2 regions of the Kluyvera intermedia genome follow, and region 1 is predicted to be linked to the other one. Evidence: riboswitches for the same ligand, from Rfam matches in the RefSeq annotation. Region 1 holds a riboswitch; the other holds the start of a gene.
The links. Region 1 has a riboswitch for cobalamin ahead of btuB (TonB-dependent vitamin B12 receptor BtuB). Riboswitches for the same ligand answer to the same signal wherever they lie in the genome.
Positions count from the first base shown of each region.

Region 2: it holds a riboswitch for cobalamin, as region 1 does, so the genes downstream of both, U0026_RS04830 (cobyrinate a,c-diamide synthase) here and btuB (TonB-dependent vitamin B12 receptor BtuB) in region 1, are expected to answer to the same signal.

Region 1 is NZ_CP139986.1:4,577,574-4,580,991, forward strand. Features, by position in the region: gene btuB (TonB-dependent vitamin B12 receptor BtuB) at 1-1,558, opposite strand, end outside; cobalamin riboswitch at 1,624-1,809, opposite strand; gene trmA (tRNA (uridine(54)-C5)-methyltransferase TrmA) at 1,923-3,023, shown strand; gene U0026_RS22020 (YijD family membrane protein) at 3,069-3,418, opposite strand, start outside.
Region 2 is NZ_CP139986.1:1,009,164-1,012,581, forward strand. Features, by position in the region: gene cobD (threonine-phosphate decarboxylase CobD) at 1-560, shown strand, start outside; gene U0026_RS04825 (GHMP family kinase ATP-binding protein) at 545-1,414, opposite strand; cobalamin riboswitch at 1,543-1,732, shown strand; gene U0026_RS04830 (cobyrinate a,c-diamide synthase) at 1,826-3,199, shown strand; gene cbiB (adenosylcobinamide-phosphate synthase CbiB) at 3,196-3,418, shown strand, end outside.

The sequences.
Region 1 (3,418 bases):
CTTTATCCGTTTCGTCATCACGCGGATCGACATACTGCAATGTCAGGTGATGCTCGACGGGACCAGTTGTAACATTGCCCGTCCACTCCACGCCTTTAATTGTGGCCGACTTCACGTTGACGTACTGGTTATTCTTATAATCAATCAGATTCTGGATTTCATAATGGTATGCCGACAAGCGCCAATCCAGCGGCCCGGTTAGCCCATCAATTCCCGCTTCCCACTGTTTAGACTCTTCCGGCTTCAGGTCTGGGTTAGCCGCAATACCTGGGCCGTAGGAGGAAGCAAAACGCGTTGCGCCGAATTGCTGACCCAGTGACGGTGCCAGGAAACCCGTGCCGTAGGAGAGCGTAGCTCGATAGCCTTCAACAAACTCCCACCCCGCCGCCGTCTGCCAGGTTCCGCGCCAGCCGAACTGCTCATCGTGATCTTCGCGGCCCGAGGCCTCGAGGGTAACGCTATCAATCTGCTGCTGCCCGGTCAGGTAAAGCCCGGTAGTGTCACGCTTGTAGGTATCCGACAGCGTCGTGCTGCTTGAGAACAGCTTTTCCTGTTTCCAGTCAACGCCACCGCTAATCGCCCCGTGCCCAACCTCAACGTTATTCCCCCACTGAATATAACGCTGCTCCATATCGTCGAGCGTCGCATCACCCGCATAGCGACCGAGGTCGTTGCTGTAGTTGTAGCTTTTCAGATGCTGATAGTTGGCGATCAGTTGAGAAGAATAGATGCCCGAGTTGTAGCGCAGACCGGTATCCCAGGATTGGTTGTAGTTCTGCACTTCATCATTACCGCCCGCATAGCCATACCCACCCTGATCGTAGTCGCTGTTGGCGGTATAGCCATAACCACGGAAGAAGCCAGAGAAGCTATCGTCAAACTTGTGCTGTACGCCGCCCCAGAACATCTTGTTGCGGTAACCATCGCGATCGCTATCACCGCTGTAGGTGGAATTCGGCTGGACGTTAAAGCCTTTTGTCGTCTGGTATGCACCAGCGGCGGTGACGAGGGTATCGCCAAAGCGCTTATTCATCGCACCATCGTAGGTTTGATAACCGTCGCTACCCACACCGGCGTTAATCTGCGAACGTTCTTCATCAGTCATGGTAATAATGTTGACCACGCCGCCAATTGCACCGGAGCCATAAACCGCGGAACGTGGCCCGCGGATATATTCAACACGCTGAACCAGTGATACTGGAATCTGACCAATATCGATACCATTCGATATGCCAGCTCGCGCCATTGGCACACCATCAATCAGCACCAGAACATGACGCCCTTCCGTGCCGCGCACGTAGAGAGAGGAGCTTTTCCCCATCCCCCCATTCTGGCTGATATCCACACCCGGTAAACGGCGCATCACATCATTAAGATCTTTTGACTGCCAGCGCTGGATATCATCTCGCGTGACCACATCGGTCGGCGCCAGTACGGTATTTACAGGTTGCTGGAAACGGTTGCCGGTCACCACCAGCGTGTCTGACTTGCTGTCTTGCGCCCAGCCGGAAAATGCCGTGACGGATAATGCCGTCAGCAGCGAAACTTTTTTAATCATTTTAAAAGCATCCGAATCAATAAAGGATGCCGCAGGCTTTATCAGTTGCTCGCGACGATAAAAGCCTAATGCGACGTCATCCGGCAGGTCTTCGGGCTTGGAGGCTATATATAGAGAGGATGACTTCCCACGGCACGCCGCAGTGTCTGCATATGATGCACTCCTCTCCACCTTCCTTACCGCTGCGCGTCAGCCCCAGATTTACACTGGATTCCCTTTTAACTCACAGGACCGGTACGCGAATGCTACATTTAGTTACATACGGATGTCCAGACTGCTATTTATCATTTTCAACCGCATGAGGCTGGACATCCCCTGTGCAAGCCCTACAATCCCCGCGTACTTTTATTATTCAGGATGCATCATGACCCCCGAACACCTCCCTACCGAACAGTACGACGCTCAGCTCGCCGAGAAAGTCACTCGCCTGCAAACGATGATGACGCCGTTTAGCGCGCCTGCGCCGGAGGTGTTTCGTTCACCGGTCAGTCACTACCGCATGCGCGCAGAATTCCGCATCTGGCACGACGGTGATGATCTTTACCACATCATGTTTGACCAGCAGACGAAGGCCCGCATCCGCGTTGACGCCTTTCCGGCGGCAAGCCAGCTTATCAATACCTTGATGACCGCGATGCTTGACGGCGTGCGCGACAATCCAGTGCTGCGCCACAAGCTGTTCCAGATTGACTACCTCACCACGCTCAGCAACCAGGCGGTTGTTACGCTGCTGTACCATAAAAAGCTCGACGATGCGTGGCGTGAGCAGGCCGAAGCATTGCGTGATGCGCTGCGTGCGCAGGGGCTGAACGTCCACCTCATTGGTCGCGCCACTAAAACCAAAATCGAGCTGGATCAGGACTATATAGATGAGCGCCTACCGGTCGCCGGAAAAGAGATGATCTACCGTCAGGTAGAAAACAGCTTCACCCAGCCCAACGCGGCGATGAACATTCAAATGCTGGAATGGGCGCTGGACGCCACGCAGAATTCACGCGGCGACCTGCTGGAGCTGTACTGCGGCAACGGTAACTTCTCGCTGGCACTGGCGCGTAACTTCAACCGCGTACTGGCGACCGAAATAGCCAAACCCTCGGTAGCCGCAGCGCAGTACAACATCAGTGCGAATCAGATCGATAACGTGCAGATCATCCGCATGGCTGCGGAAGATTTTACTCAGGCGATGAACGGCGTACGGGAATTTAACCGTTTGCAGGGCATTGATTTGAAGAGCTATCAGTGTGAGACGATTTTTGTCGATCCACCGCGCAGCGGGCTGGACAGCGAAACCGAGAAGATGGTGCAGGCGTACCCCAATATTCTGTACATCTCCTGTAACCCGGAGACGTTGTGCCAGAACCTGGAAACGTTAAGCCAGACGCATAACATCACCCGCCTGGCGCTGTTCGACCAGTTCCCGTATACCCATCATATGGAATGCGGCGTACTGTTAACGAAGAAATAAGACTGACGGTAGGCCGGATTAGCGTAGCGCTATCCGGCCTACCTTTTATGAACCTTGCTTACGGTTACGCATCCGATAGCCAATCCAGAAGACCATCGTGACCGACAATACTGCCGGGAAGAAGTTGGAACCGATATCCGGGTATTCGGCCCGCACCACCGTGCTGTACAGCAACACGCCAAGAATAAAACAGGCGGCTGACAATGCGGGTAACCCCACCGGCATCGTGCGGTTTTGATAGCGTTGATGCAGACAATAAACCGTCAACACCAGAGAAATTATCGGAAAGACGGAGAACGGAACAATAGAGCTAAATAGCGCTGCAAACGTTCCGTTAATCGATAAGCCCGCCAACAGCGCTAGCAGCAGCGTACCTTTATCTTGACCTGACTGTT
Region 2 (3,418 bases), 1.2 Mb from region 1:
ACCGCTGCCGGACGCTGGATATTGCGCTTGTGTTAGATGAAGCCTTTATCGACTTTATTCCCGGCGAGCCAGGCTTTATCCCGTTACTCGCGCAAAACCCGCATATCTGGGTACTGCGCTCGCTCACGAAGTTCTACGCCATCCCTGGCCTGCGATTGGGCTATTTGCTCAACAGTAACGCGCAGGCGGTTGCGCGTTTACGCCAGCATCAGATGCCGTGGTCAATCAATGCTTTTGCCGCGCTGGCAGGCGAGATTGCGCTAAACGATGAGGCCTACCAACAGGCAACGAGGCGCTGGCTGGCGCAGGAAGGTCAGCGATTTTATCGTCTGCTTGGCGAAATCGACGGCTTAACCGTTTACCCGGGACAAGCCAACTATCTGTTTCTGCGCTGTGAGCGGCCGGAGATTGAATTGCAGGACGCGCTGCTGCAACAGCATATTCTGATCCGCAGCTGCGCCAACTACCCGGGGCTGGACGGGCGCTACTTCCGCGTGGCGATTCGCAGCAACGCCGAGAACGAACAGCTGCTGACGGCGCTCCGTCAAGTGCTGAGCTGAACCCCGCCCGGCACCGCGCTTAACAGGTGCTGCTTCGGCCAGTGGTCGGTGAGCTTTTTCTGTCCCAGTGCCCACTTCAGGTATTCCACATCGTGATGGCGACGGTCAAGCATCAGCCCGACCACGCTGCCGCTGTGCGCCACGTTTAGCCCGTATAGCCCGCAAGACTCAACTAGCGACAACAATGCAGCAAAACCCGGCTTGGGCAATAGCGCCTGGCTGGCGATGGCGCTAAGCGTTGCCGCCTCTCCCAATAAGCTTGCGCTATTGCTGGCGCAGGCGGTCTGTACCTTTTCCCACGCCCCTTGCAGGACATCAGCATTGGCGTGTAATGCCGCCTCACGTGGGAGCCGATGATAATCAGCGGTGCGCAGAATAACCGGGCTTTCGAGCACCAGCAGGTCAAATTCAGGCGAGGGGCCACAGGCAATTTGGGTACGAGCATGATGGTGGTCAAACAGGGTGAGTTGACGGAACAGGGTGCTGTCCGTCGGTTCCAGCGACACACACAGCGTAGCGAGAATTGATTCATCCAATGAATGGCCAAGGTGATGCGCTGTGGCAATGGCGGTGGCGGCAATATCGGCGGTGCTGCTGGCCATTCCTTTGGCAACCGGAATCGTCGAATGTACCTCAACGCGCAGCGCCTGGCTTCGTGATAGCGCATAGCCAAAGTGCGCCAGTAGCGCGTTGACCGTCGCGCGGGTGAGCGGCCGCTCATCAGGCAGCGGCGTTCCGTCGCACACTTCAACCGTGCTGTACCAGTCTATCGGGCAAGAGATGAGCTTTTCACTGCCCAGAATCCAGCCCTGAATAATTTCCCCGCAGGAGCCGGGACAGCGCGCCACGCTCATGATATTCCTTGCTTAACCCATCCAAATATAACTACCGTAAATATACCGGTATTGTCATAGCGCAACGAAATCCTTTATTCAGCACGCTAGAGTAACCTGCTTTTATTTTATGCGGGCGCTGTGCCGGCATAAATCTGCAACCAACAGGTTCGGCACATTATGTGCCAGGGAAGGGGGTGAATACACGCGTGTATAAATCCCCCGCAGCCCCCGCTGCTGTGATGCTGACGACCCCGTAAACACCACTGATCGCAAGATCGGGAAGGACGGGCGAGGATGACGCTAAGCCAGAAGACCTGCCTGTTGGCCATTAACAACAACTTCGGTGGGAAGTGGGTTGCTTTGCGTTGCACGGTCGGCAGACCGGGCAAGCGCACGGCTATACTCGCCCCCCGGCAACAGGGGCAGGGTATGGCAGCCAGACAGCACGCATTTGTTCTTGCAGGTACCGGCAGCGGCTGTGGTAAAACCACGGTGACGCTGGGCTTGCTTAAACTGTTCCAGCAGCGCGGGCTGCGGGTTCAGCCGTACAAGGTTGGCCCTGACTATCTCGACACCGGCTGGCACACTGCGCTGTGCGGCGTCCCTTCGCGCAATCTCGACAGCTTTATGCTGCCCACCCCTATTCTCAACGCGCTATTTTGTGACCATTTGCAGCAGGCTGATATCGCCGTCATTGAAGGTGTGATGGGCCTGTACGACGGTTACGGCACTGACCCGAATTATTGCAGCAGCGCCGCGATGGCCAAACAGCTGGGTTGCCCGGTGATTTTGCTGGTCGACGGCAAAGCGGTATCGACATCAATTGCGGCAACGGTGATGGGCTTTCAGCACTTCGACCCCAGCCTTAATATTGCCGGGGTGATTGTTAATCGCGTCAACAGCGACAGTCACTTCCAGTTGCTGAAAAGCGCCATCGAGCGTTACTGCACCATTCCGGTACTGGGTTATGTCCCGCGCGTTGAGGGCGTAGCGCTGCCAGAGCGCCATCTTGGGCTGGTTACTGCCCGCGAATCAACGGTTAACGCCCAACCGTGGCAGGATTTTGCCACCACGCTTGAGCGCACGCTGGATATTGATGCGCTGCTTTCACTGAGTGAATTGAGTGCGTTACCAGCGGGCGAATGGCCGACGACTCCGCTTGCCGGTGAAGGCTTAACGCTGGCGCTCGCCGATGATGAAGCCTTCAACTTCTACTACCCGGACAACCTGGCGCTGCTGGAACGCGCGGGAGTGAAGATTGTGCGCTTTAGCCCGCTGCATGACCGTGAGCTTCCGACGTGCCAGATGATCTGGCTGGGCGGTGGCTACCCGGAATTACATGCCCGGGCGTTGGCTGCCAACACCTCCATGCTGACGCAACTGCGTGCAGCGCACCGGCGCGGCGTGGCGATCTACGCGGAATGCGGCGGCCTGATGTATCTCGGCAGCACGCTGGAAGATGCGCAAGGCGAAATCCATGCGATGGTCAATGTCCTTCCTGGCGACAGTAAAATGGGTAAACGGCTGACCCGCTTTGGCTACTGCGAAGCCGAGGCCCAACAGCAAACGTTGCTTGCCGCCCCCGGCGAGGTGCTGCGCGGACATGAATTTCACTACTCCGATTTTACCCCTCGGCTTCCGGCGGTGATGGCCTGTCGCAAAACTCGTGATGGTGCAACGCTCCAGCAGTGGAGCGGCGGCTGGCAGTGTGGCAACACCTTTGCCAGCTACCTGCACGTCCACTTCGCGCAACGTCCCGCGATGCTCAACCACTGGTTTACCGCGGCGAGGCGTGCCCAATGACGCTGCTTGCCTGGTGTCTGGCGTGGGTGCTCGATTTTGTTATCGGTGACCCGCAAAACTGGCCGCATCCGGTGCGCTGGATAGGCAACCTGATAAGCATCGTACAGCGCTGGGTGCGACGCATTTGCCGCAGCGATCGTGCGCTACGTATTGGCGGTGGAGTGATGTGGCTGGTGGTCGTTGGGCTGACCTATGGCGTCACGTGGGGCGTGTTGACGC